3 regions of the Pseudomonas sp. ZS1P83 genome follow, and region 1 is predicted to be linked to each of the others. Evidence: predicted binding sites of a transcription regulator. Region 1 holds the regulator's gene; each other region holds the start of a gene.

What was found. Region 1 encodes sigma-54, which starts transcription at its own class of promoters, with help from an activator protein. Its sites were predicted from a motif close to ANTGGCATNNANNTTGCTNT; they were not measured.
Positions count from the first base shown of each region.
Region 2: the regulator sigma-54 is predicted to act here: its motif matches at 5,130-5,149, upstream of glnA (glutamate--ammonia ligase).
Region 3: the regulator sigma-54 is predicted to act here: its motif matches at 4,919-4,938, upstream of glnK (P-II family nitrogen regulator).

Region 1 covers NZ_CM142706.1:4,496,502-4,506,710, forward strand. Annotated here, with positions in the region: gene ACYZT0_RS21305 (STAS domain-containing protein) at 1-183, opposite strand, end outside; gene ACYZT0_RS21310 (MlaC/ttg2D family ABC transporter substrate-binding protein) at 180-836, opposite strand; gene mlaD (outer membrane lipid asymmetry maintenance protein MlaD) at 848-1,315, opposite strand; gene mlaE (lipid asymmetry maintenance ABC transporter permease subunit MlaE) at 1,315-2,112, opposite strand; gene ACYZT0_RS21325 (ATP-binding cassette domain-containing protein) at 2,112-2,921, opposite strand; gene ACYZT0_RS21330 (KpsF/GutQ family sugar-phosphate isomerase) at 3,198-4,172, shown strand; gene ACYZT0_RS21335 (KdsC family phosphatase) at 4,172-4,696, shown strand; gene lptC (LPS export ABC transporter periplasmic protein LptC) at 4,704-5,276, shown strand; gene lptA (lipopolysaccharide transport periplasmic protein LptA) at 5,263-5,811, shown strand; gene lptB (LPS export ABC transporter ATP-binding protein) at 5,811-6,536, shown strand; gene ACYZT0_RS21355 (RNA polymerase factor sigma-54) at 6,720-8,213, shown strand; gene hpf (ribosome hibernation-promoting factor, HPF/YfiA family) at 8,287-8,595, shown strand; gene ptsN (PTS IIA-like nitrogen regulatory protein PtsN) at 8,608-9,072, shown strand; gene rapZ (RNase adapter RapZ) at 9,075-9,932, shown strand; gene ACYZT0_RS21375 (HPr family phosphocarrier protein) at 9,948-10,209, shown strand, end outside.
Region 2 covers NZ_CM142706.1:5,090,080-5,100,288, forward strand. Annotated here, with positions in the region: gene ACYZT0_RS23870 (glycogen/starch/alpha-glucan phosphorylase) at 1-613, opposite strand, end outside; gene ACYZT0_RS23875 (YkgJ family cysteine cluster protein) at 868-1,308, shown strand; gene typA (translational GTPase TypA) at 1,500-3,320, opposite strand; gene thiI (tRNA uracil 4-sulfurtransferase ThiI) at 3,460-4,914, opposite strand; gene glnA (glutamate--ammonia ligase) at 5,246-6,652, shown strand; gene ACYZT0_RS23895 (DUF4124 domain-containing protein) at 6,857-7,372, shown strand; gene ACYZT0_RS23900 (DUF4124 domain-containing protein) at 7,369-7,989, shown strand; gene glnL (nitrogen regulation protein NR(II)) at 8,220-9,305, shown strand; gene ntrC (nitrogen regulation protein NR(I)) at 9,302-10,209, shown strand, end outside.
Region 3 covers NZ_CM142706.1:5,646,861-5,657,069, forward strand. Annotated here, with positions in the region: gene ACYZT0_RS26455 (methyl-accepting chemotaxis protein) at 1-99, shown strand, start outside; gene ACYZT0_RS26460 (aldose 1-epimerase family protein) at 211-1,425, shown strand; gene ACYZT0_RS26465 (YifB family Mg chelatase-like AAA ATPase) at 1,432-2,925, opposite strand; gene ACYZT0_RS26470 (HigA family addiction module antitoxin) at 3,238-3,501, shown strand; gene ACYZT0_RS26475 (BRO-N domain-containing protein) at 3,506-4,027, opposite strand; gene ACYZT0_RS26480 (accessory factor UbiK family protein) at 4,466-4,726, opposite strand; gene glnK (P-II family nitrogen regulator) at 5,146-5,484, shown strand; gene ACYZT0_RS26490 (ammonium transporter) at 5,520-6,857, shown strand; gene ACYZT0_RS26495 (secondary thiamine-phosphate synthase enzyme YjbQ) at 7,073-7,498, shown strand; gene sutA (transcriptional regulator SutA) at 7,601-7,921, shown strand; gene ACYZT0_RS26505 (HAD family hydrolase) at 8,089-8,793, opposite strand; gene xerC (tyrosine recombinase XerC) at 8,790-9,689, opposite strand; gene ACYZT0_RS26515 (DUF484 family protein) at 9,692-10,209, opposite strand, start outside.

The sequences.
Region 1 (10,209 bases):
CAGCGACAAGCCGACACTGCTGGACTTCAACACCGCCGAGCAATCGACCAACAGTGCAGCGGCCTTGCTGGACTTGATCAGCGCCTGCCCCTGCTTGCGCAAGCCCGGGCCGGTGCGGTAATCCAGCATGCCGCTAAGCGTCAGCTCGCCGGATTCGCTCATGCGAATGGCCGACACACTCATTGAGCTTGCGTCTCAGTGGTTTGCTTCTGGCTGGCTTCCTTGGCTTTGGCGACTTCCCCGGCCCAACCATTGATGGTCTTGTCCAAGTCGTTACCATTGCGCTGCATCGCATCAGCGAACTGATCACGGAACAGCTTGCCAATGTTGATGCCGTTGATGATCACGTTGCGCAGTTTCCACTCACCATTGATCTTTTCGAGTGTGTAAGACACAGGATAGATCGCGCCGTTGGTGCCTTTGACCCTCATGGCGACGCTTGTACGGTCTCCCGACTCATCCTTGGCAGGGTCGACGACGATCCCCTGATTGTTGTACTCGAGCAACGCGTTGCCATAGAACTGGAACAGACCCCTTTTGAAGTTTTCTTCAAAGGTCTTCATCTGCGCAGGTGTGGCTTTGCGTGAAAACTTGACCGTCATGATGCTTTTGGAAATGCCCTCGGCATCCACCACAGGCCCGACGATTGTGTTCAGCGCCGTATAAAAGTCTTGCGGGTCTTGCTTGTACTTCTCTTTATTGGCCGACAGATCGGCCAGTAACCGGCTGGTGGTGTCCTGCACGATATCGTGCGCCGAGGGCGCTGCCACTGCGTTAGCCATCAACGGCAGGGCCGCGAGTAATACCAACAGGCCACGTCGCAAGGTAGAGATCATTCAAAAGCTCCTTATTTGGCGTCTTTACTAACGGTATTGAGCAGAAATTTACCGATCAGATCCTCAAGTACCAACGACGACTGCGTGTCGTGGATGGTTGAACCATCCTTGAGCAAGGTTTCTTCCCCGCCTACGCTGATACCGATGTACTTCTCGCCCAACAGGCCAGCGGTCAGGATAGATGCAGTGGAGTCAGTCGGCAGGTTATCTACGCGTTTTTCCAGCTGCATGGTCACTCGACCGGTGAAACTGTCGCGGTCCAGATCGATCGCCGTGACCTTGCCGATGGTCACACCGGCCATGGTCACTTTAGCTCTGACAGTCAAACCGGCGATATTGTCGAAATACGCATAAGTTTTATAAGTATCGGTGGTTGCGCTCGGGGACAGGCCACTCACCCGCAACGCCAGCAACAGCAAAGCCAGGATGCCAGCCAGCAAGAAAAGGCCGACACCGATTTCCAGGGTGCGGTTTTGCATCAGAAATCTCCAAACATCAAGGCGGTCAGAATAAAGTCCAGGCCGAGTACAGCCAAAGAGGCGTACACCACGGTCTTGGTAGTGGCACGACTGATCCCCTCGGAAGTGGGCTCGCAGTCATAGCCTTGAAATACAGCGATCCAAGTCACGACAAAGGCGAAAACGATGCTTTTGATGATGCCGTTGAGCACATCATCAGCAAAGGTCACGCTGTTCTGCATGTTGGACCAGTAGGAACCTTCATAGACACCCAGCCAGTCGACGGCCACCCACGAACCACCCCAGATTCCCACCACGCTGAAGATAATCGCCAGCACCGGCAGGGAAATGAAGCCGGCCCACAGGCGCGGGGCAATGATGTACTTGAGCGGGTCGACACCAATCATTTCCAGACTGGACAACTGCTCGGTGGACTTCATGTTGCCGATTTCGGCAGTCAACGCCGAACCGGCGCGCCCGGCGAACAACAATGCCGTGACCACGGGGCCCAGTTCGCGCAACAGCGTCAGCGCAACCATCTGCCCGACCGCCTGCTCCGAACCGTAGCTGGATAGAATATTGAAGCCTTGCAGCGCCAGCACCATGCCGATGAATACCCCGGAGACCACGATGATCACCAGAGACATCACGCCCACTGAATGCAGTTGCTTGATCAGCAGGCCAAAACCGCCACCAATGCCACCACGGCCGAGCAAGGCATGAAACAGGAATATCGCCGAACGACCGAACACCCCCAGCACGTCAATGCCAGAGTGGCCGAACCGGCGAACCCGTTCTATTAGTGAAATCTTGCGCATCAACGCTTCCCCAGAAGATCTGCGCGGTAATCCGTCGCTGGAAAGTGATAGGCGACCGGACCGTCCGGCTCGCCTGTCATGAATTGACGGATGCGTGGTTCCTGCGAGTTCATCAGTTCCTCGGGAGTGCCCTGCCCCAACACCTGGCCTTCGCCGACGACATAGATGTAATCGGCGATGCTCGCAGTCTCGGCCAGATCGTGGGAGACCACGATACTGGTGATGCCCAGCGCATCGTTGAGCAGGCGGATCAGGCGCACCAGCACGCCCATGGCGATGGGGTCCTGGCCGACAAAGGGCTCGTCGTACATGAGGATTTGCGGATCAAGGGCAATCGCCCGGGCCAGAGCGACACGACGCTTCATGCCGCCGGACAACTCGTCAGGCATCAGGTCGATGGCGCCACGCAAGCCCACGGCCTGCAATTTGAGCAGGACAATGTCACGGATCATTTCTTCCGGCAGTTCGGTATGAACGCGTAGCGGAAAGGCGACGTTCTCGAACACGTCGAGATCGGTGAACAGTGCACCACTCTGAAAAAGCACGCCCATGTGCTTGCGCGCATCGAATAGATCACTGCGCGACAGCTTCGGCAGGTTCTGCCCGTTGACCCAGACTTCGCCTTTGGTGGGCCGCAACTGTGCACCCATCAGCCGCAACAGCGTAGTCTTGCCACACCCGGAAGGCCCCATGATGCCGGTGACCTTGCCGCGCGGGATACGTATATCGACGTTATTGAAAATGCTGCGCGCACCGCGCTTGAAGGTCAGTCCCTTCAGCTCGACCGCGTAGGCTTTATCGGCACTCATCTAAACTCCTTGCGATGCAGCCTCTCACTCGGACGCCTGACTTTCTGACGAAAGCACATCCCTCCCGGGCAGGCCGAACTGGCGGCGAACTATATCACTGCAAAGGCCAAGCGCCCAAGGCCCAAGCCGGGCCATCTTCAGCAACATGACAGGGCAAAAGCTTCTATTGAGGGGTATTCGGTAACAGGGAACGACAAAGCGCGACGAACTTGCGTGAGGGTTTCGATCATTACCGTTATAATCGCCGCCTTTTCATCAGGCTATACGATTTCTGACATGAGCCAATCCAGCGACCTGATTCAATCTGCTCAACGCACCATCCGCCTCGAACTGGAAGCCGTACAAGGCTTGCTGCCCCATATCGACGCAGATTTCGTACGCGCTTGCGAGATGATTCTGGCCAGCAAAGGCCGCGTGGTCGTGGTCGGCATGGGCAAATCCGGGCACATCGGCAACAAGATCGCCGCCACCCTGGCCAGCACCGGCACCACGGCCTTTTTCGTGCACCCGGCCGAAGCCAGCCACGGCGACATGGGCATGATCACCCGCGACGACATCATCCTGGCGCTGTCGAACTCCGGCTCCACCAATGAAATCGTCACCCTGCTGCCACTGATCAAGCGTCTGGGCATTCAATTGATCAGCATGACCGGCAACCCGGAATCACCACTGGCAAAGGCTGCCGAGGTCAACCTCAACGTGCACGTCGAGCACGAAGCCTGCCCGCTTAACCTGGCACCGACCTCGTCGACCACTGCCGCGCTGGTCATGGGCGACGCTCTTGCCGTTGCGCTGCTGGAAGCCCGCGGTTTTACCGCTGAAGATTTCGCCTTTTCCCACCCCGGTGGCGCGCTTGGCCGACGCCTGCTGCTGAAAGTGGAAAACGTCATGCACGCCGGGCAAGAGCTGCCGCACGTTCAACGCGGCACTCTGCTCAAGGACGCATTGATGGAAATGACCCGCAAGGGCCTGGGCATGACCGTGATTCTTGAAGCCGATGGCAAACTCGCCGGGATCTTCACCGACGGCGACCTGCGCCGCACCCTGGACCGTGCCATCGATATCCATCACGCGACCATCGACGAGGTCATGACCGTTCACGGCAAGACCGCCCGTCCCGAGATGCTCGCGGCCGAGGCTCTGAAAATCATGGAAGACCATCGAATCAACGCGCTGGTGGTGGTGGACAAGGAGGACCGTCCGATCGGCGCCTTCAACCTCTCTGATCTGCTGCGCGCAGGAGTAATGTGATGAGCACCGACCTGTTGCAACGCGGCAAGAACATCAAGCTGGCGATTTTCGACGTCGATGGCGTACTGACCGACGGACGCCTGTACTTCCTTGAAGACGGCAGCGAATTCAAGTCTTTCAACACTCTCGACGGCCAAGGCATCAAGATGTTGATGGCAGCGGGCGTGCAGACCGCTATCATCAGCGGCCGCAAGACCCCGGTGGTCGAGCGACGAGCGAAGAACCTCGGCATTCCACACCTGTACCAGGGGCACGAAGACAAACTGGTGGTGCTCGACGAGCTTCTTGCCCAACTCAACCTAAGCTATGAGCAAGTCGCCTATCTCGGCGACGACCTGCCGGACCTGCCGGTGATTCGCCGCGTCGGCCTGGGCATGGCGGTGGCCAACGCTGCCAGTTTCGTCCGTGAACACGCCCACGGCATCACCCAGGCTCGTGGTGGCGAGGGTGCCGCTCGCGAATTCTGCGAATTGATCCTGCGCGCCCAGGGCCGCCTCGATGCGGCCAACGCTGCGTACCTGTGAGCCAACTATGCTGAGCAAAAAGATTCGCAAATTCCTGGTGTTTGGTTGCATCGCAGCGATATTCGCGGCGGTCGGCTACTGGAACATCAGTCCGGAACGCTTCCTCGACCAGCCAGTGGCAAAGGTCGATGAAACCGCGATCGACTATTACGCGGTCAACGCCCACAGCGTGCAGTACCTGCCGGACGGCAAACTGCAATACGAAATGACGTCCGACAAGGTCGAACACCTTAAGGCGACCGAAGTAACGTTGTTGACCAATCCCGACCTGAACATGTTCCGCGGCACCGAGTTTCCCTGGCACGTCCAAAGCGAGCACGGCGAAGTGAACCCCGACGGCACTCAGGTCGAACTGATTGACTCGGTGCGCATCACACGCTTCGACGAGAAAAACCGCAAGACTCTGATTACCACCACCCGCATGACAGTGTTCCCGCAGCAGCAATATGCGCAGACCGAGCAACCCGTTAGAATCGACGGCGCTGGTGGTGTGTCGACTGGCAAGGGAATGAAAGCGTATTTGAAAGAAAGCAGGATACACCTGCTATCTAACGTAAGAGGACAGTATGAGGCTCGTTAAAACCCTCCCTATTTTGCTCAGTCTGGGCGCAGCACTGGGAAGCGTGAGCGCCTGGGCTCTGCCGAACGATCAAGAGCAGCCTATCCGCATCCAGGCCGACGACGCCCAGCTGGACGACAAGAACGGCATCGCCACCTATAAAGGTGACGTGATCATTACTCAGGGCTCGTTGAAGGTTACCGGCAACACCGTAACCATCACCCGCACCCCGACTGGCGACATCGACGTGATGACTTCGGTGGGCAACCTCGCCTACTTCGAGCAACTGCAAACTGCGGGCGATACCAAGCCGGTTCAGGGTTACGGGGTAACGATCCAGTACCACGCTGCGCAAAACCGCGTCGTGCTGATCGATCGCGCCAAAGTCATCGATAAGGACAACAACGTCACCCAAGGCGAGAAAATCGTCTACGACACGGTCAAAAAGCTCGCGAGCGCCGGTCGCGCCACCGGCAACAAGGTCACCGAGGCGCGTCCGCGCATCGACATGGTGATCCAGCCGAAGAAGAAAACCGACGAGCAAAAGGCCCAGTAATGGCAACTCTGAAAGCTCAGCATTTGGCGAAGAGCTACAAGAGCCGTCAGGTCGTGCGTGACGTCAGCCTGTCGATCGACAGCGGTCAGATCGTCGGCCTGCTAGGCCCCAACGGCGCCGGCAAGACCACCTGTTTCTACATGATTGTCGGTCTGGTACAAGCCGACCAGGGCCGCGTACTGATTGACGATCTGGATGTCAGCCACCAGCCTATGCACGGTCGTGCTAAGGCCGGTATTGGCTATCTTCCGCAAGAAGCATCGATCTTCCGCAAACTCTCGGTAGCCGACAACATCATGGCAATCCTCGAGACCCGCAAGGAGCTCGACAAGAACAGTCGTCGCAAGGAGTTGGAAAGCCTATTGCAGGAATTCCACATCAGCCACATCCGCGACAACCTCGGCATGAGTCTGTCCGGCGGTGAACGCCGCCGCGTGGAAATCGCCAGGGCACTGGCCACCAACCCGAAATTCATTCTCCTCGACGAACCATTCGCCGGTGTGGACCCGATTTCGGTGGGCGACATCAAGCAGATCATCTATCACCTCAAGGCCAAGGGCATTGGTGTGCTGATCACTGACCACAACGTCCGTGAAACCCTGGATATCTGCGAAACCGCCTACATCGTCAACGATGGCCAGCTGATAGCCGAAGGTGACTCTGCCACCATCCTGGCCAACGACCTGGTCAAGGAAGTGTATCTGGGTCATGAGTTCCGCTTGTAAGCACTGAGGTGCCTGGCTAGTCGATCGAGTGCTCGTCTCGATAAAAATGAATACTTTTTTATTGTTACAGCGCTCTAGGCAAACGTTGCGGTTTCAGGCATATAATTTGCTTATGTTTGGCGCTCCGGCGTCCTGTAGTGGATGGCGCATGTGCGCCGGCGAATAAGGTGTTAAGCCCCTGCCATGAAACCATCGCTAGTCTTGAGAATGGGCCAGCAGCTGACGATGACACCGCAGCTGCAACAGGCCATCCGCCTGCTCCAATTGTCGACCCTGGACCTGCAACAGGAAATCCAGGAGGCCCTGGAGTCCAATCCGATGCTCGAACGCCAGGAAGAAGGCGACGACTTCGATAACGCTGACCCCTTGGCCGACAAAGCGGAACAGCCACCCAACGCCGACGTTTCTGAACCCTCCTACCAGGAAACCGCCCCGACGGTGGACAACCTCGAGGAAGGCGACTGGAACGAGCGCATTCCCAACGAACTGCCCGTCGATACCGCGTGGGAAGACGTCTACCAGACCAGCGCCAGCAGCCTGCCGAGCAACGATGACGACGAGTGGGATTTCACCACCCGTACATCGGCCGGCGAAAGCCTGCAAAGCCACTTGCTGTGGCAACTGAACCTGGCACCGATGTCCGACACTGATCGCCTGATTGCCGTGACCCTGATCGACTGCATCAACAATCAGGGCTACCTGGACGAAACCCTCGAGGAGATTCTCGAAGCCTTCGATCCGGAACTGGACATCGAACTGGACGAAATCGAAGCTGTCCTGCACCGCATCCAGCAATTCGAACCCGCTGGCATCGGCGCCCGTAACCTGGGCGAATGCCTGCTGCTGCAACTGCGTCAGTTGTCCGCCAAGACTCCTTGGCTGGTCGAAGCCAAACGCCTGGTCACCGATTACATCGACCTGCTCGGCAGCCGCGATTACAGCCAGCTGATGCGTCGCATGAAGCTCAAGGAAGATGAGCTGCGCCAAGTGATTGAACTGGTCCAGAGCCTCAACCCGCGCCCAGGCTCGCAAATCGAGTCCGGCGAAGCCGAATACGTCGTTCCCGACGTGATCGTACGCAAGGACAACGAGCGCTGGCTGGTGGAACTGAACCAGGAATCCGTGCCGCGACTGCGGGTCAATGCTCAATACGCCGGTTTCGTACGCCGCGCCGACACCAGCGCCGACAACACCTTCATGCGCAATCAGTTGCAAGAGGCCCGCTGGTTCATCAAAAGCCTGCAAAGCCGCAACGAAACCCTGATGAAAGTAGCCACTCAGATCGTCGAGCATCAGCGCGGCTTTCTTGAATACGGCGACGAAGCCATGAAACCGCTGGTCCTGCATGACATCGCCGAAGCGGTGGGCATGCACGAGTCGACGATTTCTCGGGTGACCACGCAGAAATTCATGCATACCCCACGGGGCATATATGAACTGAAATACTTTTTCTCAAGTCACGTCAGCACCTCTGAGGGCGGTGAATGCTCGTCTACAGCGATCCGCGCGATCATCAAAAAACTGGTTGCCGCGGAAAATCAGAAAAAGCCGTTGAGTGACAGCAAGATCGCTGGTTTACTGGAGGCACAAGGCATTCAGGTGGCTCGCCGCACCGTCGCCAAGTACCGCGAATCCCTCGGGATCGCGCCTTCGAGCGAACGCAAGCGGTTGATGTAGAGCCACGCCACAGCGTTCCAGTGGCAGGCATTTCTGCCTGCCGCTTTATGCACTGGCAACGAAGGAGAGCTGTATGCAAGTCAACATCAGTGGACACCAACTGGAAGTGACCGAACCTCTTCGCACCTACATCGGCGAAAAACTCGAACGATTAGAGAGGCATTTCGACAAGATCACCAACGTGCAAGTCACGATGACGGTCGAAAAGCTCAAGCAGAAAATCGAAGCCACGCTGCATATTCCCGGCAATGAAGTGGTCGCAAACGCGGAGCATACCGATATGTACGCGGCTATCGACGCACTGACTGACAAGCTGGATAAACAACTCAAAAAGCATAAGGAAAAGACCCAAAGCCTCCTCCAGGGCGCGACCGGTCGTTAACACTCCCAACCCATGATCCGACTTGAAAGCATCCTGACCCCCGGCCGTTCCCTCGTGAACGTGCCGGGCGGCAGTAAAAAGAAAGCCCTCGAGCAAATTGCCAACCTTATCCATAAAGAAGTGCCGGATCTGGAGATGCAAGATGTCTTCGAGGCTCTGATTGCCCGTGAAAAACTCGGTTCCACCGGTTTTGGCAACGGCATCGCCATTCCCCACTGTCGCCTGAAGGGCTGCAACTCGCCCATCAGTGCCTTGATGCACCTTGATGCCCCCATCGATTTCGACGCCATCGACGGCGCCCCGGTTGACCTGCTGTTCGTTCTGCTGGTCCCGCAAGCCGCCACCGATGCGCACCTGGAGCTACTGCGCCAGATCGCCAGCATGCTCGATCGCAAGGAAGTGCGCGAAAAACTGCGCAGCGCCCCGAGCAATGAAGCCTTGTATCAGGTCGTCCTGGACGAGCAAAACGGTCAGTAATCATGCGTTTGATCATCGTCAGTGGCCGCTCCGGCTCAGGTAAAAGTACCGCGCTCGATGTTCTCGAGGACAACGGCTACTACTGCATCGACAACCTTCCCGCCGGCCTGCTGCCGGAACTGGCCGAACGCGCGTTGATTCACACCGAGCTGGCACAACCGCTGGTTGCCGTATCCATCGATGCGCGTAACTTGCCAAGTCACTTGTCGCGGTTTCCCGAACTGCTGGAAGAAGTGCGCAGCCGGCATATCCAGTGCGATGTGCTTTATCTGGACGCCGATGAAGAAACCTTGCTCAAACGCTTCTCGGAAACCCGCCGGCGCCACCCTCTGAGCAATGCCAATCGCTCGCTGGCCGAAGCCATCAACGATGAAACCAGCCTGCTCGGGCCGATTGCCGACCTCGCCGATCTCAAAGTAAACACCACCAACCTGAACCTGTATCAGCTGCGCGATACCATCAAGCTGCGCCTGCTGAACCAGCCGGAGCCCGGTACTGCGTTTCTGGTGGAGTCTTTTGGTTTCAAGCGTGGCATGCCGGTGGACGCCGATCTGGTGTTCGACGTGCGTTGCCTGCCCAATCCCTATTGGAAGCCGGAGTTGCGCGATCATTCCGGGCTCGATCAACCGGTCGCCGAGTACCTGGCGGCGCAGCCGGATGTCGAAGAGATGTTCCAGGACATTTCCACGTACTTGCTCAAATGGCTGCCACGCTTCGCCGCCAGCAACCGTGCTTATGTCACCATTGCCATTGGCTGCACCGGTGGACATCACCGCTCCGTCTACCTGACCGAACGTCTGGGTCAGGCCCTGCAAAAAACCCTGAAGAACGTCCAGGTTCGCCACCGCGACCTCAGCTAAAGGATTCACACCGCGATGCCTGCTCTGGAAATTGAAATCATCAACAAACTGGGTTTGCATGCCCGTGCTTCTGCGAAATTCGTTGGCGTCGCCGGTGAGTTCAAAGATTGCACGATTCGGGTCGGACGTACTCCCGAGTCCATGGTAGACGGAAAAAGCATCATGGCGATGATGATGCTCGCTGCCGGCAAGGGAACAATAATTCACCTGAGTACCGAAGGTGAGCAGGCTGACGAAGCCTTGCAGGCTTTGGTGGATTTGATCAAGGACTACTTCG
Region 2 (10,209 bases), 590 kb from region 1:
TGGACTTGCCGGTTTCGTTGGTGACCGTTTCAACACTGCCGCCGAAGCCGATCGGGTAAACGACCTCTGGCCGTTCGAACTCCCAAGGGTTGCCGAAATCCAGCCAGTGTTCGGTTTGCTCCTGCTGCCAGCCATCGACGATGGCCTGGCGGAACAAGCCGTGTTCGTAACGAATGCCGTAACCGTGGCCGGCAATGCCGAGTGTCGACATGCTTTCCATGAAGCATGCGGCCAGACGACCGAGGCCGCCGTTGCCCAGCGCTGCGTCGGGCTCCAGCAGACGGATGCGTTCAAGGTCGACGCCGAGCTCAGTCAGGGCCTCGCGGGCCACATCAAGCAGGCCGAGGTTGCTCAGGCTGTCGTAGAGCAGACGGCCGATAAGAAATTCGAGGGAGAGGTAGTAAACCCGCTTTTGACCTTTGCGGTAGATCTGCCGGGTGTGGTCCATCCAGTGCTCGACCATGTGATCGCGCGCCGCCAGGGCAATGGCTTCGAACCAGTCGTGGTCGAAGGCGTGATCCGGATCTTTACCCACCGCGTAGGTGAGTTTGGTCAAGACGGCGTCGCGAAATGCGGCCACCTCTGCTTCGCGAACAAGTGGTTCTTGAGTCATCGATAGGACCTCGGGCGAGCGTGAAGTTGTTGAGCCTAGACGGTCTGACAGGCCGTTGGAACTCTGGTTCGGCAGTTTTTCCCGTTAGTGTGAGATAGATCGACATTACCTTGTCGCGCACCGGAAAGAATGCAGGGGCCGTGCCGGGTTGCAGGTGTTATTGGGCGGCATACGAAAAAATCTGGCGAAAGGTTGTTCAAAAATCCACCAGTCCCGGTATGATCGCGCGCCCTGATGCACGCTGGTAACAACCGATGATGAAGTCCAACCTGATCGCCGCCGCGGAGATCGACCGCCTCGACACCTGGGCCAAGTACTCCGCCCCGATGTGCGGTTCGTGCGTTTCCAGCTGCTGCACCCTGCCGGTCGAGGTCAAGATCAAAGATCTGATCCGTATCGGCATCGTCGATGAATTCGAGCGCGGCGAGCCGCCGAAGAACATCGCCAAGCGTTTGCAGAAGGAAGGGATCGTCGAGCGTTACAACCAGAAGTCCGAGATCTTCACCCTTCAGCGCATGAGCAACAACGATTGCCTGTACCTGGATCGTAAGAGCCGTCTGTGCACTATTTATGAAAAGCGCCCGGATACTTGCCGCAATCATCCGAAAATCGGGCCTCGGCCAGGGTATTGCGCGTATAAGCCGAAAGAAGTGGCGCGTGAGACTAGCTCCCGCCGCATCCTCGAAAAGTTCTGATCCAGAATCTCGCTGCCGGATAGATCGCTTTCGCGGGCAAGCCTCGCTCCTACAAGGGAAACGCTAAACCCGTAGGAGCGAGGCTTGCCCGCGAAGGGTCCCTTACTAACACCACATATACCCCAGACAAACAAAAACGCCCCCGACCTTACGATCGGGGGCGTTTTTTTAGCTGCTAACTAAGTCGAAACTCAGTTACCGGCTTTCTTGGCAGCGCGGGTACGCTCGCTTTCGCCCAGGATCTTCTTGCGAAGACGGATGGACTTAGGAGTGACTTCGCACAATTCGTCTTCTTGAACGAATTCCAGAGCCTGCTCCAGGGTGAAGCGGATAGGCGGAACCAGAGCGATGGTTTCGTCTTTACCCGAAGCACGCATGTTGTCGAGCTTCTTGCCTTTGGTTGGGTTGACGCCCAGGTCGTTGTCGCGGCTGTTGATGCCGACGATTTGACCTTCGTACACGTCTTCACCGTGACCCAGGAACAATTTGCCGCGAGCTTGCAGGGTTTCCAGCGAGTAAGTCAGAGCCTTACCGGTAGCCACCGAAACCAGCACGCCGTTCTGACGGCCGGACATGTCGCCGGACTTCATCACGTCGTAACGGTCGAAGATCGAGGTCAGGATGCCTGCACCGGAGGTCAGGGTCAGGAACTCGTTACGGAAACCGATCAAGCCACGTGCCGGGATGTTGTACTCAAGGCGCACACGGCCCTTGCCATCCGGAACCATGTTGGTCAGGTCGCCTTTACGGATACCGATCTGTTCCATGATCGCGCCCTGGGATACTTCCGGCAGGTCGATGGTCACGTTTTCGTACGGTTCGTGCTTGACGCCGTCAACCATGCGGATGATCACTTCCGGACGACCAACACCCATTTCGAAGCCTTCGCGACGCATGGTTTCGATCAGTACCGAGAGGTGCAGCTCACCACGGCCGGAGACTTTGAACTTGTCGGCGGTGTCGCCCTCTTCAACGCGCAGAGCAACGTTGAACAGCAGTTCCTTGTCCAGACGTTCCTTGATGTTACGGCTGGTGACGAACTTGCCTTCTTTACCGCAGAAAGGTGAGTCGTTTACCTGGAAGGTCATGGAAACGGTTGGTTCGTCAACGGTCAGCGGCTTCATCGCTTCAACATTCAGTGGGTCGCACAGAGTGTCGGAGATGAACAGCTGGTCGAAGCCGCTGATGCAGACGATGTCGCCGGCAGCTGCTTCTTCAACGTCGATACGGTGCAGACCGTGGTGACCCATCAACTTCAGGATACGACCGTTACGCTTCTTGCCGTCAATGTCGATAGCCACAACTTGAGTGTTCGGCTTGACGCGACCACGAGCGATACGGCCAACGCCGATAACACCCAGGAAGCTGTTGTAGTCCAGAGCCGAGATTTGCATCTGGAACGGACCGTCACGGTCAACCTGTGGAGCAGGGACGTGGTCAACGATGGCCTGATACAGCGGGGTCATGTCTTCCGCCATGGCGGTGTGTTCCAGACCGGCAATGCCGTTCAAGGCCGAAGCGTAGACGACTTTGAAGTCCAGTTGTTCTTCGGTAGCACCCAAATTGTCGAACAGGTCGAAGATCTGATCCAGAACCCAGTCCGGACGCGCGCCTGGACGGTCAACCTTGTTGATCACCACGATTGGACGCAGGCCGGCTTCGAAAGCCTTCTTGGTCACGAAACGGGTTTGCGGCATAGGGCCGTCTTGAGCGTCAACCAGCAGCAGAACGGAGTCAACCATCGACATTACGCGTTCAACTTCGCCGCCGAAGTCGGCGTGGCCCGGGGTATCCACGATGTTGATGTGGTAGCCGTTCCAGTTGATGGCGGTGTTTTTCGCCAGAATGGTAATACCGCGCTCTTTCTCCTGGTCGTTGGAGTCCATCACGCGCTCGTCGTTGAGCTCGTTGCGCTCCAGGGTGCCGGATTGACGCAAGAGTTTGTCTACCAGGGTGGTCTTACCATGGTCAACGTGAGCAATGATGGCGATGTTGCGTAGATTTTCGATCACTTGTGTATCTCGATCAGAGGATTCGGTGTGCTGACAGGTCGTGGCAGCGATTAACAGTAGAGTCAGGCCTTGCCGTTACAGCTTGACGGCGGCGTCGGGGGGCCGGTGACGCAGGCCACAGGCATACAGCCCCGGGCTCTTAGCTCGGTCGATAAACGCGCACATTGGCATGCCCCTCACTGAGCAAATGGTGGGCATGCAGGCGACTCATCACGCCTTTGTCGCAATACAGCAGGTACTGGCGAGTAGGGTCCAGTTCCTTGAAACGAGCGTTCAATGCATAAAACGGCATCGCTTGTACCTCGATGCCAGCCAAGCCCAGCGGGTCATCTTCAGCGGCATCCGGGTGACGGATGTCGATAACGATCTGACCGGCCAGCGCTTCGCTGACTTCTTCAATCTGCAAGTCCTGGCCCAATTCGTCGATCACGCGATCGATCGGCACCAGCTTGGCGTTCTCGAGCGCACGCTCAAGCACTGCCATGTCGAACTGTTGTTCTTCGTACTCCACGCGCGGACGCTTGGCGTGGGTCTTGGGGTTCACCGAGATGACCCCGCAGTATTCCGGCATGTGCTTGGCGAAGTCGGCAGTACCGATTTCGTTGGCCAGGTCGATGATGTCCTGCTTGTGACTGGCGATCAGCGGACGCAAGACCAGCTTGTCGGTCACGCAGTCGATCACGGACAGGTTCGGCAGCGTCTGGCTCGACACCTGGGAAATCGCTTCGCCGGTAACCAGCGCATCGATGTCCAACCGATCGGCAATACGGGAAGCAGCGCGCAACATCATACGCTTCAAAACTACGCCCATATGACTGTTATCGACTTTACTGAGAATTTCTCCCAGTACTTCCTCGAACGGCACACTCACAAATAACACGCGTTGGGAGCTGCCGTACTTCTTCCAGATGAAGTGCGCGACTTCCATAACGCCCAGTTCATGGGCCCGTCCGCCCAGATTGAAAAAGCAAAAATGGCTCATCAGTCCGCGGCGCATGATCTGGTAAGCGGCGACGGTGGAATCGAAACCGCCAGACATCAGCACAAGTGTCTGTTCCAGGGCACCCAGCGGATAACCGCCGATGCTGTTGTGCTGGCTGTGGATCACAAACAACCGTTTGTCGCGAATTTCGATACGAACTTCGATTTCCGGGTCTTTCAGCGAGATTCCGGCGGCGCCGCACTGACGACGCAGTTGGCTGCCGACGTATTTCTCGACGTCCATTGAGCTGAATTCGTGCTTGCCGGCACGCTTGCAGCGCACCGAAAAAATCTTCCCGGCCAACGCCTCACCGAAGTGCTGCTTGCACTTGGCAACGATGTCGTCGAAGTCGCCCAGCGGGTATTCGTCGACCTGCAGGAAATGCGCGATGCCCGGCATGCAGCTCAGGCGCTCGGTCATCTCCTTCAGGGCTTTGGGCTCGCTGACGCGCGTTTCCAGCTCGAGATTGTCCCACACACCGTTTACCACCACAGCCGGGTCCAGATCGCGGAGCACGGTACGGATGTTTTTGGCCAACTGGCGGATGAAACGCATCCGTACCGGGCGGCTTTTGATGGTGATCTCGGGGAAGACTTTTACGATTAGTTTCATGAAAACAGCGCGCGCTGGGCCAGCCGAAAAAGGGGGGCGCGGATTATAGCGGAAATTGCTCAAGGTTTAACCAGTTAATGTGCAGAAGGTTTTGCGTGCACCAAAACAGGTCATTTGTTGAATTTAACGCTACATTACGGGGCGCCATTTCCAGGTCTGCGCTGCTTTGTTCCTTTAGTAAGCGTGATATTGGGGCATAAAACCCATGGTGGGGCACTGGCATGCAATTTGCTCCCTTGTGAGGCAGGTTGCCTTGGCAGAGTATTCGCGCCGGCATCACCCACATTCTAAGGGCATCCACTACTAAGCCCGAAGCCACCCGGAGGACACTATGTCGAAGTCGGTTCAACTCATCAAAGATCATGACGTCAAGTGGATTGATCTGCGCTTCACGGACACCAAAGGCACTCAGCACCACGTGACCATGCCGGCTCGCGACGCGCTGGATGAAGCTTTCTTCGAAGAAGGCAAAATGTTCGACGGCTCCTCCATTGCTGGCTGGAAAGGCATCGAAGCTTCCGACATGATCCTGATGCCGGACGACAGCACTGCCGTTCTCGACCCGTTCACCGAAGAGCCAACCCTGATCCTGGTTTGCGACGTGATCGAGCCGTCGACCATGCAAGGCTACGACCGTGACCCACGTGCGATCGCCAAGCGTGCCGAGGAATACCTGAAGTCGACCGGTATCGGTGACACCGTATTTGTGGGTCCAGAGCCTGAATTCTTCATCTTCGACGAAGTGAAGTTCAAGTCCGACATCTCCGGCTCCATGTTCAAGATCTACTCCGAACAAGGTTCGTGGATGTCCGACCAGGACGTGGAAGGCGGCAACAAAGGCCACCGTCCAGGCGTCAAAGGCGGCTACTTCCCGGTTCCGCCATTCGACCATGACCACGAAATCCGTACCTCCATGTGCAACGCCATGGAAGAAATGGGCCTGATCATCGAAGTTCACCACCACGAAGTGGCGACTGCCGGCCAGAACGAAATCGGTGTGAAGTTCAACACCCTGGTTGCCAAGGCTGATGAAGTTCAGACCCTGAAGTACTGCGTACACAACGTTGCTGATGCATACGGCCGCACCGCGACCTTCATGCCTAAGCCTCTGTACGGCGACAACGGTTCGGGTATGCACGTTCACCTGTCCATCGCCAAAGATGGCAAGAACACCTTCGCTGGCGAAGGCTATGCCGGCCTGTCCGACACCGCCCTGTACTTCATCGGCGGCATCATCAAGCACGGTAAGGCCCTGAACGGCTTCACCAACCCGTCGACCAACTCCTACAAGCGTCTGGTCCCAGGTTTCGAAGCGCCAGTCATGCTCGCCTACTCGGCTCGTAACCGTTCCGCTTCGATCCGTATTCCTTACGTGTCCAGCCCTCGCGCTCGCCGTATCGAAGCTCGCTTCCCGGATCCGGCTGCCAACCCGTACCTGGCCTTCTCTGCCCTGGTAATGGCCGGCCTGGACGGTATCCAGAACAAGATTCACCCTGGCGATGCTGCTGACAAAAACCTGTATGACCTGCCGCCTGAAGAGGCGAAAGAGATCCCACAAGTTTGCGGCAGTCTGAAAGAAGCCCTGGAAGAGCTGGACAAAGGTCGTGCGTTCCTGACCAAAGGCGGCGTTTTCAGCGACGACTTCATCGACGCTTACATCGCCCTGAAAAGCGAAGAAGAAATCAAAGTACGTACCTTCGTACACCCACTGGAATACGAGCTGTACTACAGCTGCTAATCCGGTAGCGCTGCGGCACGCGGCGTGACAAAAAGAGGCCTCCTTCGGGAGGCCTTTTTTGTGGGCGGTCGTTCCCCTGATCGCTCCCACGCTGTGCGTGGGAACGATCACTGTGCGAAAGTAATGGCGAAATGTTTACGGCTAGGACCAACCGCCGCCCCTGACCTATGCTGCAATCCAACGCTTTCGTTTCTGGTCGATTTTATGGGTCGTGGTTTTCTATTCATCTTGCTGCTGATCGCCCTGCCCGCCGCAGCGCAGATCTATAAGTACACCGATGCCGACGGCAACACCGCCTACAGCAATCAACCGCCCGACGGTGTTAACGCTCAACCGGTCGAATTGCCTCCGCTCAACAGTGTGGAAAGCCAGCCGCCGGGCGCACCTGCACCGCCTGCCGAAGCCAACGGCCGTGAGCAACCTCGCAGCGCCTACGAGGTACTGGAACTGACCGGCCTGCCCACCGAGGAGGCGTTACGCGCCAACAACGGCACTTTCACCGTCAGCGTACTGATCAAGCCACGCCTGCAAGGCCCGCATCTGTTGAGGTTGTTGCTGGATGACCAGCCCTACGGCCAACCGAGCAACGTTCCGATCCTGCAACTGGTGAACGTCGATCGCGGCGAACACAGCCTCGCTGTGCAGGTGATCGATGGGAAAAACCTGGTGCAGCAAAGTCCCGCCGTGACGTTCACCGTGCAACGGGTGCATAAGCCATGAGGGTGTGGCTGCTGATCACCTGCTTGATCGCCCTGCCGGTGACGGCCGAGGTTTTCACCTACGTCGACGCTCAGGGCAATCGGGTCTACACCGACCAGCCAGGGTCCGGCAACGCCAAGCGCGTGCCGCTGGCGACGAGCAATCGCATGTCCGCCAACCCAACCGGTGCTGCGCCGATGACAGCCCCGAAGAAAGCCGAAGCCAAACCGCTTTTCCACTACGACATGCTCCGCGTACTGGTGCCGGAACCAGATGCCACAGTGCGCAGCAGCGCTGGCGAGATTATTGTCAGCGTCACCAGCGAACCCGGCCTGCAACGGGGCCATCGCTACCGATTGCTACTGGACGGCCAACCCACTGCAGACCCCGGCCCAAGCCCGGTATTCGCCCTGAGCAACATCGATCGCGGCAGCCATAACCTCTCTGTGGAAATCCTCGACGAGCAGGGCCGCATCGTTGAGCGCACAGCCAACCAGCCGTTCCACCTGCTGCGCATCTCCCTCGCGCAGAAGCGCCAGGTCAAACCCTGCGCCCTCGCCGATTACGGCCAACGGCCAGAATGCCCGCTCAAAGACAAACCCATCGAGCCAAAAAATACCTTCCTGCGTTTCTTCTAACGCCGCTCCGCTTTACGCACTATATTGGTGCAATAGGCTGCACCGTACCCACATCCCAACCCATATTGGTTCAAAAGTACCCGCCAAAACCGGCAGAACGCCACGCAAGCGAGCGTCAAACGCCCGTTTCAGGCCTTAAACGCTTCTTTTCGGAGCCTTGGTTTGGTTTTTGCATTTTCCTTGTATCAGCGCTTGATTCTTGCGCACGCTCCGCTCCAAAAGAGGTCCTGATGACCATTAGCGACGCACTACACCGCTTGCTACTCGACAACCTGACCACCGCAACCATTCTGCTCGACGCCGAACTGCGCCTCGAGTACATGAACCCGGCAGCGGAGATGCTCCTGGCCATCAGCGGTCAGCGCAGCCATGGGCAGTTCATCAGCGAGCTGTTCACCGAATCCACCGAGGCGCTGAACTCCCTGCGCCAGGCGGTCGAGCAGGCCCACCCGTTCACCAAGCGCGAAGCGATGCTCACCGCCCTTACCGGCCAGACCCTGACCGTCGATTATGCGGTCACGCCGATTCTCGCCAACGGCGCCACCATGCTGCTGCTGGAAGTCCACCCACGCGACCGCTTGCTGCGCATCACCAAGGAAGAAGCGCAGCTGTCGAAGCAGGAAACCAGCAAGATGCTGGTGCGCGGCCTCGCTCACGAAATCAAGAATCCTCTTGGCGGAATACGCGGCGCGGCGCAATTGCTCGCTCGCGAACTGCCAGAAGAAAGCCTGCGCGACTACACCAACGTGATCATTGAAGAGGCCGACCGCCTGCGCAATCTGGTCGATCGCATGCTCGGCTCCAACAAATTGCCGTCGCTGGCGATGTGCAACGTCCACGAAGTGCTCGAACGCGTCTGTCATCTGGTGGAAGCCGAAAGTCAGGGCTGCATCACGTTAGTGCGCGACTACGACCCCAGCATTCCAGACGTGTTGATCGACCGCGAACAAATGATTCAGGCCGTGCTGAACATTGTGCGCAATGCGATGCAAGCCATCAGCAGCCAGAACGAGCTGCGCCTTGGCCGCATCAGCCTGCGTACCCGCGCCATGCGCCAGTTCACCATCGGCCACGTGCGCCATCGCCTGGTGACCAAGATCGAAATCATCGACAACGGCCCGGGCATTCCCGCGGGGTTGCAGGAAACCATCTTCTTTCCCATGGTCAGCGGCCGTCCGGACGGTACCGGTCTGGGCCTGGCCATAACCCAGAACATCATCAGCCAGCACCAGGGCCTGATCGAATGTGACAGCCATCCAGGCCACACCACCTTCTCGATCTTTCTGCCACTGGAACAAGGAGCCACATCGACATGAGCCGTAGTGAAACCGTGTGGATCGTCGATGACGACCGTTCTATCCGTTGGGTCCTGGAAAAAGCCTTGCAGCAAGAAGGCATGACCACACAAAGCTTCGACAGCGCCGATGGCGTGATGAGCCGCCTGGCGCGCCAGCAGCCGGACGTGATCATCTCCGACATCCGCATGCCGGGTGCCAGCGGTCTGGACCTTCTGGCGCGGATTCGCGAACAACACCCACGGCTGCCGGTCATCATCATGACCGCTCACTCCGATCTGGACAGCGCTGTCGCATCCTATCAGGGCGGCGCGTTTGAATACCTGCCCAAGCCGTTCGACGTTGATGAAGCAGTTTCTTTGGTCAAGCGCGCCAACCAGCACGCTCAGGAACAGCAAGGCCTGGAAGTCCCGGTTGCCCTGACCCGCACCCCGGAAATCATCGGTGAAGCGCCGGCAATGCAGGAAGTGTTTCGCGCCATCGGGCGCTTGAGCCACTCCAACATCACCGTGCTGATCAACGGCGAATCCGGTACCGGTAAAGAGCTCGTGGCCCATGCTCTGCACCGTCATAGCCCGCGCGCGGCTTCGCCGTTCATTGCGCTGAACATGGCGGCGATCCCGAAAGACCTGATGGAATCCGAGCTGTTCGGCCATGAGAAAGGCGCATTCACTGGCGCGGCCAACCTGCGTCGCGGGCGCTTTGAACAGGCCGACGGCGGTACGCTGTTCCTCGATGAAATCGGCGACATGCCGGCAGATACCCAAACTCGTTTGCTGCGGGTATTGGCCGATGGCGAGTTCTACCGCGTCGGCGGTCATGTGCCGGTGAAGGTCGATGTGCGAATCATCGCCGCGACTCACCAGAATCTGGAAACCCTGGTGCACGCCGGGAAGTTCCGTGAGGACTTGTTCCACCGCCTCAA
Region 3 (10,209 bases), 1.2 Mb from region 1:
AGTGAGCAGCGCGAAGTGGTGTCCAATCTGGCGATCACCGCCAAAGAGCTGGAGAAGCTGGCAGCGGATTTGCGGCATGAGGTTGACCGGTTCCGCTAAGGGACTGCCGCATTCTTTCTCTGGCATGAGCTGAGTTGTGTTGTTTTTAAGCTTGATGAATCGTTTCAGCAAGACTATAAAAACGACACAACTCCAAGAAAGGCTCCTGTCATGACTCCGCTCAAACTCATCATCGCTCTCGGTGCGCTGTCGGCTACCTCCCACGCCATGGCTTGGGACTACGTGTTGCTCGACACCGACAAAGCGGCCCAGAACTGGCAGATCACCAGTCAGCAGCTCGGCATCAAAACCGGCAAACCCTTCTCGGTCACCCTGCGTACCTTGCACGGCGGTCGGCAGGAGGGCGTCAGCATCGTCGACATCGATAACGGCACCATGAAACTCTCGGTGGTGCCGACCCGCGGGATGAACGTCCTACAGGCGTCGGTCGGTGATGTGCGCATGGGTTGGGATTCGCCGGTCAAGGACGTGGTCAATCCGTCCTTCATCGAACTCAACGGCCGCGGCGGGCTGGGCTGGCTCGAGGGCTTTAACGAGCTGGTCGCTCGCTGTGGCTACGAGTGGGTCGGCCACCCGGGCATGGACAACGGTGAACTGCTGACTCTCCACGGTCGCGCCGCCAACATTCCGGCCGGCAAAGTCACTTTGCACATCGACGAAAATGCGCCTTACGCCATCAGCCTGCGCGGCGAGCTGAAAGAGCAGGCGTTCAAGAAAGTCGACTTCTCGGTGATGACCGAACTGGTCACCGAACCCGGCAGCGCTGCGTTCGCCCTCAACGACACCCTCACCAACAACGGCGATTATCCAAAGGAATACCAGGCGCTGTACCACAGCAACTTCAGCACTCCATTCCTGGAGCAGGGCGCCCGTTTCGCCGCACCGGTGAAACAGGTGTCGCCGTTCAATGACAAGGCAAAAGGGGATCTGCCGGACTGGCAAACCTACCGCGCGCCGACCAAGGACTACGACGAGACGGTTTACAACGTCGTGCCGTATGCCGATGCCAAGGGCGACACGCTGACCGTGTTGCATAACAAGGCAGGCAGCCTTGGGGTTGCGGTGGGTTTCAATACTCAACAGTTGCCGGTGTTCTCCCTGTGGAAAAACACTGACACCCAAGGGCAGGGCTACGTCACGGGTCTTGAGCCAGGGACGAGCTTTTCCTATAACCGTCGGTATCAGCGGCCACTGAATCTGGTGCCGACGATTGCGGCCAAGGAGCAGAAGCAGTTCCAGATCAGCTACAGCCTGTTGGCGGACAAGGGGGCTGTGGATAACGCGTTGAAGCGGGTGAGCGAGATTCAGAGCGGGCGGCAAACTGAGGTGCGCCAAACACCATTGGTGGATCTCACCAAAGAATAATCCCTGCTAGTTAGTGGTCGGCCGGTATTGCAGTGCTTCGGCCAGATGCTCACGGGTGATGCCATCGACTTGCTCAAGGTCCGCCAGTGTGCGCGCCACTTTGAGCAGTCGATGGGCTGACCTCAGCGACAAGGTCAGTCGTTCACAGGCAGTTTCCAGCCAGGTTTCGTCAGTTGTGGATAAGTTGCAATGACGGCGCAGGCCTGACAGGTCGAGGAAGGCGTTCGCGCAGCCCTGGCGTTTGTGTTGCCGTTCTCGTGCATCGGCGACCAGAACGGCGGCAGTGGCCGTGTCGTCACCTGCCTTCAATGCTGGATTTAAAGCCGTAGCTTCCCTTGCGACAGTCAGGTGCAAGTCGATGCGATCCAGCAGTGGGCCCGACAGTTTGTTGCGGTAGCGCTGGACCATGTCCGGCGTACAAGAGCAGCGGCCGCTCGGCTCGCCAAGATATCCACAGGGGCAGGGGTTCATCGCGGCAACCAATTGGAATCGCGCCGGGAATCGTACGCGGTCACGGGCGCGGGCAATCACGATGTGCCCGGACTCCAGTGGCTCTCTCAAAACCTCCAATACTTTGCGATCAAACTCCGGCAGCTCGTCCAGAAATAGAACGCCATGGTGGGCGAGAGTGATTTCGCCGGGTTGCGGTTTCGAACCGCCGCCTACCAGCGCCGCACCTGAGGCGGAGTGATGGGGCTGGCGAAACGGTCGCTGCGGCCAATGGCTCAGCGGCACGCAGCTAGCGACCGATTGAATCGCCGCTACTTCCAGCGCCTCGCTCTCCGCCAGTGGCGGTAAAAGCCCAGGTAAACGGCTCGCCAACAGGGTTTTTCCTGTTCCCGGTGGACCGCTGAACAACAGGTTATGAGCTCCTGCCGCCGCAATCAGCAACGCACGCTTGGCCGCGAGTTGGCCCTGCACCTCATTCAAATCGGGATAGGGCTTGTTGGCGTAGAGCAGCCCGTTGGAGACATAGGGCTCAACCGGCGTGTGGCCATTGAAATGCGCAACCGCTTCCAGCAGATGATCTACCGCAATCACCTTCAACCCTGATGCCAGGCACGCTTCCTCGGCATTCGCCCGGGGCACCATCAACGAGCGACCGGCCTTGCGTGCTGCCAGCGCTGCTGGCAACACCCCCCGAACTGCCCGCACGGCGCCTGAGAGCGCCAGCTCTCCCAGACACTCCACGTCATCCAGCGTCAACGTCGGCACCTGCACGCTGGCCGCCAAAATCCCAAGGGCAATCGCCAGATCGAAGCGTCCGCCGTCTTTTGGTAAGTCGGCGGGCGCAAGATTCAAGGTGATGCGGCGTGCTGGAAATTGCAGGCCTGAGTTGATGATCGCACTGCGTACTCGATCCTTGCTTTCCTTCACTGCCGCTTCAGGTAAACCGACCATTGTCAGCGATGGCAAGCCGTTGGCCAGATGAACTTCTACGGTGACGACGGGCGCCTCCACGCCAATCTGGGCGCGGCTGTGGACGATGGCCAGAGACATGATCATTCCTTGAGCTGACGAGACCGCTTCCTGCGGTTTTTTGAAGGGTAGTCGTGGAGTCAGGCCGGAGAGGAGGGAAACCTTCGCAAGATGTTGCTGGAGCGCACGACCTTTAGCAGCTGAACGCAGGCTGCGCCAGCTGCTACAAAGGTTACGTCGGAGCTGATATCGAGTGCAATCCGCTACATGGAAGCTGGTTTTTGTAGGACTGTGCCGAGATACATGAAGGACGTCGGCGAAAGTGCGAGGGCGCTCTTGTGTGCTAGAGCGCGCTGATTATGATCGCAGCAGATTAAGCCCTCAGGAGGGGAAATGAACACTAATGGAATGCGGCCGATTCATCCCGGAGAAATCCTTGAAAAGGAGTTTCTTGAGCCGTTGGGCGCTACGGTGGCTGATCTTACGTGCCAGTTATGTATGTTCGAGGTTGAAGTGAGTGAGCTGGTGGCGCAGGCCAGAGCGGTCAATCCTGACCTCGCCAAGAAGCTATCGCTCCACCTGAACACCACGCCCGAATTTTGGTTGAATCTGCAATCGACCTACGATCTGCGTTGCGTCGAAATCGGGCGTGGGTGAGTGCTTAAAGCAACTGCAGCGCTCGCGAAGCTTTCTTCCACCACGGCACGTTGACCGCACGTTGTGCCTGCTCATCAGTCGGCAACAGTTGCGGAACATCCTGCAGCCGAATCCACGGCTGGTTATTCCAGTGCAACAGACTCAACGACATGTCCGGCCAATTGAGCAGGCTCAGTTGTGGGCGTTCGGTTGAGGTGTGTTGCTGAACGTCTCGCAGTGTGGGGACGACTTCGTGAGTCAACCATTCGCGCAAGCCTCGGTATTCGGGGCAGTAGTGGTAGACCAGTAGTGCGTAGACGCCGGATTCGCTGATCAGCAGGATGTTTTGGATACTGCCGTGGATGAGCATTTGCGCTGATTGGCGTTGGTCGGGGTCTAGTTTTCGGACGGCGCGGTCGTCGAGGTAGAGGCGCAGGAGACGGCCGAGATCGCGGGCGCTGAACCAGGGTTGGTTTTCTATTAGAAGGGCGTGGAGGTGGAGTTTGTGGCGAGTGAAGACTTGGGGTATTAAATAGTTTTCGTCCATGGTGCAATTCTCGGGATCAAATGAAGAAAACTGCCTCTGATCGTCGCCAAACGAAAAGGGTGGCAGCCATGCGCGGGTTGGCGAACCGGTGACGCCCGAAAACCGGCAGACCCGAAGGTCTCCCACGCATAGCCGCCATAATTCGAGATGGGAACAAATTCCTCGGTCGAATGTGGTCGCGGTGCGTCGGGGTCTTCCGGGTCGCCAAACCCAGAGCTGAACATTCAGCTGGGGATGAGCATAGAAACTGGAGGCCTTACGACGCAATCGGACGGCGGTGTGATTTTTGTAGGACGTTGCCTGGATTTTTGCGAGGCTGAAGATCGAAAGATCGCAACCTGCGGCAGCTCCTACAGGTAAATCTGAAGGTCGTTCCGACCTTTTCGCGAGCAGGCTCGCTCCCACAGTGGATTGGGTTTCAAAGTGGGATATGCGTTTTTACTCGGCAGGCGGATCCAGCTTCGCTTCCAACTCCGCCACCTTCGCCTCAAGACTTTCCAACCGTGCCCGCGTCCGTGCCAGCACGACCATCTGGCTATCAAACTCTTCCCGGCTCACCAGATCCAGCTTGCTGAAGCCGCTTTGCAGCAATGCCTTGAACTGGCTTTCGATTTCGCTTTTCGGCAGTGGGGTGTCGCCGCTGAAGAGGCGGGAGGCGGTGCCGCTCAGGGCATCGAGGAAGTCTTTGGGCGCGAGCATGGGAAATGTCCTGTCAACAATGGCGGGCAGTGTATCACGCAGTGTCTATAGTCATTCTCGCAGTCAGGGGTGCACGCTTTTCGCGCATGCGGACGGACGGCCGCGCACTGTTGTTGTGCGTATCCGTCGGGCTATGGGCGAGAAGCAGCTTGCGGCAGCGGCCAACGGCCTGAAATCAGTGGGTTTTGGCGAGATGGCAAGCTTTCTGCTTAGTCGGTAGTGACCCATGCACTGATGCAGTCGCTGTGACGAATGCAGTGCGCCAAGCGGAACGGGGGGAAGTGTTTCGTGCGGAGTGGTTAGCAGGCGTCGGACGGGCAGGTAAGGCCGACGATGCGTTACAAAGCCAGGCACTGCGCTTAGACTTGAGTCGGGTTTGTTTTCCTGGGGCAAGTCCACCAATTCGGGAGAGAGTTTTCATGAAGCTAGTCACTGCCATCATCAAGCCGTTCAAACTGGACGACGTACGCGAGTCGCTGTCCGAGATCGGCGTGCAGGGCATTACCGTTACTGAAGTCAAAGGCTTCGGTCGGCAGAAGGGTCACACCGAGCTGTATCGCGGCGCGGAATACGTGGTCGATTTCCTGCCAAAGGTGAAGATCGACGTCGCCATTGACGACAAGGATCTTGACCGGGTTATCGAGGCGATAACCAAGGCTGCCAACACCGGCAAGATCGGTGACGGCAAGATCTTCGTGGTCAATCTGGAACAGGCGATTCGCATCCGTACCGGCGAAACCGATACCGACGCAATCTAAGCCGCCACAAACCCAACGCCCCAGGAGAAAACAAAATGACTCTGCGTAAATTCGCAGGGCTAGGAGCCCTGTTGTCCCTCGTAATGCCCGGCCTGGCCATGGCGGCAGACGAAGTGGCGGCCCCAGTCCTTAACTCCGGCGACACTGCCTGGATGATGACCTCGACAGCCCTTGTGCTGTTCATGACCATTCCCGGCCTCGCGCTGTTCTACGGCGGCATGGTTCGCTCCAAAAACATTCTTAGCGTGATGATGCAGTGCTTTGCCATTACCGGTCTGATCAGCATTCTGTGGGTCATTTATGGCTACAGCATCGCGTTCGACACCACCGGCATGGAACAGGGCGTCATCAACTTCAACTCGTTCTTCGGAGGCATGGGCAAGGCCTTCCTCGCCGGTGTCACGCCAGCGAGCCTGACCGGCCCTGCGGCTCTGTTCCCTGAAGCGGTGTTCATCACCTTCCAGATGACGTTCGCCATCATCACCCCTGCACTGATCGTCGGCGCCTTCGCCGAGCGGATGAAGTTCTCCGCCATGCTGATCTTCATGGGCGTCTGGTTCACCCTGGTTTACGCACCGATCGCGCACATGGTCTGGTCCGGTAACGGCGGCCTGTTGTGGGATTGGGGCGTGCTGGACTTCGCCGGTGGCACCGTGGTGCACATCAACGCCGGTGTGGCCGGTCTGATTGCCTGCCTGGTACTGGGCAAGCGCAAAGGCTTCCCGACGACCCCGATGGCGCCGCACAACCTCGGTTACACCCTGATGGGCGCTGCAATGCTATGGGTTGGCTGGTTCGGCTTCAACGCCGGTTCCGCTGCTGCGGCCAACGGCACTGCCGGTATGGCGATGCTGGTGACCCAGATTGCAACCGCCGCCGCAGCATTGGGCTGGATGTTCGCCGAGTGGATCACTCACGGCAAACCAAGTGCTCTGGGTATCGCTTCGGGTGTTGTGGCCGGTCTGGTTGCAATCACGCCAGCCGCTGGCACCGTGGGTCCGATGGGCGCTCTGGTCATTGGTTTGGCAGCCGGCGTGGTGTGCTTCTTCTGCGCTACCACCCTGAAACGCAAACTCGGCTATGACGACTCCCTGGATGCCTTCGGTGTACACGGTATCGGCGGTATCCTCGGCGCGATCCTGACTGGTGTCTTCGCTGCACCATCGCTGGGCGGCTTCGGCACGGTCACCGACATCGCCGCACAAGTCTGGATTCAGTGCAAAGGCGTGGGCTTTACGGTGATCTACACCGCGATCGCCACCTTCCTCATCCTCAAGGTCCTGGACGCCGTTATGGGTCTGCGTATCACTGAGGAAGAAGAGGCGGTCGGCATCGATCTGGCACTCCACAACGAACGCGGCTACAACTTGTAAGTACGCGCACAAAAAAACTTGCCCGGCTTGCCGGGCATTTTTTTGTCTGGAGTTTGTCATTGAAGGAACTGCTGAAAGGTTTTTTCGTACACGTTTAGTGGCGTTTACGACGGGCGCTTTTCTGCGGCCAATGGCTTACATGATTGAAGGAATATTAGGGCCTTTGTTTTTTCCCTGAGCGCGCTAGAATGCGCCCCGAACGTGCGGAGAACTGTATGTGGCAACAGACTCTGATTACCCTGCGGGCGAGGCCCCGGGGCTTTCATCTGGTAACGGACGAATTACTCGCCGGCCTGCCTGAAATCATGGCGTGTCGGGTCGGTCTGTTGCATTTGTGGCTGCAGCATACCTCGGCGTCGTTGACCATCAACGAGAACGCCGATCCGGCGGTACGTCGCGACTTCGAACGATTTTTCAATCGTCTGATCCCACAAGGAGCAGACGGCTATGAGCATAACGACGAAGGCCTGGACGACCTCCCGGCGCACTTCAAGGCCAGCGTACTTGGCTGTCAGCTCAGTTTGCCGATTTCGGCAGGCCGACTGGCGCTGGGAACCTGGCAAGGCGTTTATCTGGGCGAGCACCGTGATCATGGCGGTGCCCGTAAAGTCCTCGCCACCGTGCACGGTGAAGGGGCATAAGCCGTTGGTCACCAATGGCGGTTGAATTTTTTCCAGCAGTCGTCGACAGATGGCGAAGCTGGGCTATAACTAATCTGCTTTTCGCAAGTCATGAGGTAGAACATGAGCGACGATGATCTGGAAAACGACGACCTCGAAGTAGGCGACGACGAAACCGAAGAAGGTCTGGAAGCAGCGACGGACGACGTCGCTGAAGACGATGGCGGTGAAGCGCCCGTTCCGACCGCCAAAGGCAAAGCCAAGGCAGCGGTATCGGTCGATGAGCTGCCGAGCGTCGAAGCGAAAAACAAGGAGCGTGATGCTCTGGCGCGAGCCATGGAAGAGTTCCTGGCCAAAGGCGGGAGGGTGCAGGAAGTGGAGGCCAATGTGGTCGCCGATCCTCCCAAGAAGCCTGACAACAAGTACGGCAGCCGGCCTATCTAAGCGCCTGCAGCTTGCTTGCTGAAAAAGCCCGCCGTCGCTGCGGGCTTTTTCATGGGCGTGGATAAAGAGGCCAAAAGCTTCGCGGGCAAGCCTCGCTCCTACAGGGTATGTGATCGATGTAAATCCTGTAGGAGCGAGGCTTGCCCGCGAAGGCGATTTCGAAGCCGCTACGAAGCCGCATTCCACCGCGCCAACAACGCCGGCAACTCGGTCAAACTGCGAATCTCGGCATCCGGCGCCTTCTGCGCTTCCCACACCTTGCCCGCCGGGTTAAACCAGATCGCCCGCAATCCCGCCTGCTGGGCGCCGGCAATATCGTCACCCGGATGATCGCCGATATGCACGGCCGTTTCAGCCGTCGCACCACCCCGTTGCAACGCCTCATGAAACAGTCGCGCATCCGGCTTGCCGATGCCGATGTCTTCGGCGCACAAGGCAAACTTGAAGTAATCTGCCAGCCCTAACCGGCGCACATCGGCATTGCCGTTGGTGACCACGCCGAGAGCGTAGTGATTGGCCAGAGCCTCCAGGGTCGGTTGCACCTCCGGGAAGATTTCCAGCTGATGCCGAGCATGCAGAAACACCTCAAAACTCTGATCGGCCAGGTCTGAGGCCTGACCCTGGTCGTAACCGGCCTCTTCCAGCGCGTGGAACAAGACTCGGCGGCGCAGGGCGCTGATGCGGTGCTTGAGGCTGGGTTCGCTGCTGAGGATCCGCTCGCGAATCGCCCACAAATGCTCTACCGGCACGGCGCCCAGATTCGGTGCATGCTCGGTCAGCCATTCACGCAATACGGCTTCGGCGCTGACGATCACCGGGGCGGTGTCCCACAGGGTGTCGTCAAGGTCGAAGGTGATCAATTGGATTCTCATGACTCATCGCCTTTGATGCGTTTGGCCCTTGGATGGGCGCTGTCGTAAACCGTCGCCAGGTGCTGGAAGTCCAGGTGGGTGTAGATCTGAGTGGTTTTGATGTCCGAGTGACCGAGTAATTCCTGAACCGCCCGCAAGTCCTGGGAGGACTCCAGCAAATGGCTGGCGAAGGAGTGTCGCAGCATGTGCGGATGCAGGTTCTGTCCCAATTCGCGCTCGCCAGCGGCTTTAACCCGCACCTGAATCGCCCGTGGGCCAAGGCGCCGGCCTTGCTGGCTGACAAACACCGCGTCGTCCGCCGGGTTGGTCATGGACCGTAGTGGCAGCCACAACTCCAGCGCTTCGCGTGCTTTCTTGCCGACCGGCAGCAGTCGGGTCTTGCTGCCCTTGCCGAGCACTTGAACCATGCCATCGGCCAAGTCCAGCTGATCCAGATTGAGCCCGGTCAGTTCCGACAGCCGCAAGCCTGAGGAATAGAACAGCTCCAGAATCGCCTGATCCCGACGCGCCAGGAAATCATCTTCCACCGCGCCCTCAAGCAGTTGCAGTGCGCGGTCGGTGTCGAGGGTTTTTGGCAGCCGACGTTCGCCCTTCGGCGGCGCCAGGCCGTTGGCCGGGTCGTGATCGCAAAGGCCTTCGCGGTTCAGGTAGTGATAGAGCCCACGTACTGCCGACAGCAACCGCGCCAGGCTGCGGGACGATTGACCCTGTGAATGCAGGCGTGCGATCAGGCTGCGCAGGCGCTGGATATCCAGGGCCGCCCAACTGCTGATGTTCTGTTTAACACACCAGCCCAGCACTTTGTCGAGGTCGCGGCGGTAGGCGTACAGCGTATGGGGCGACACCTGTCGCTCACTGCGCAAGTGTTCGCAGTAAGCGTCCAGTTGCCGTTCCATGGTCAGCGTACCGAGCGCAGGGAGCTGTTGACCCGCGGCAGCACGCGGCCCATCACTTCGGCGATGTAACTGAGGAACAGCGTGCCCACCGAACTCTTGTAGTGCTGCGGGTCGCGGCTGGCGATGGCCAGGACGCCGTGGATGCCCTGGTAGCTGATGGCGACGACGGCGGTGGAACCAATCTGCTTGCGCTGTTCTTCGCCAAACAGGAAGTCCAGTTCGTGTTCACGCAGGCTGCCGCTGACGCTTTTATCTTCAGAGAGCAAACCGCCGATGGCGGTTTGCGCGTCGGCATGAGTCACCCAACGGCCCACCGGCATGGGATTGTCACCCAACAGAATCAGGCTGACGAAGGGCACCTGGAAGTCCTGGCGCAGACTGTCTTCGACGCTGATCACCACATCTTCCAGGCTGGTGGCGTCCATCAGCGCGAGAATCAGGCGGCGGGTCTTGTCGAAGAGGCGGTCGTTGTCGCGGGCCACGTCCATCAAGTGCGAGAGGCGATGACGCAACTCGATAT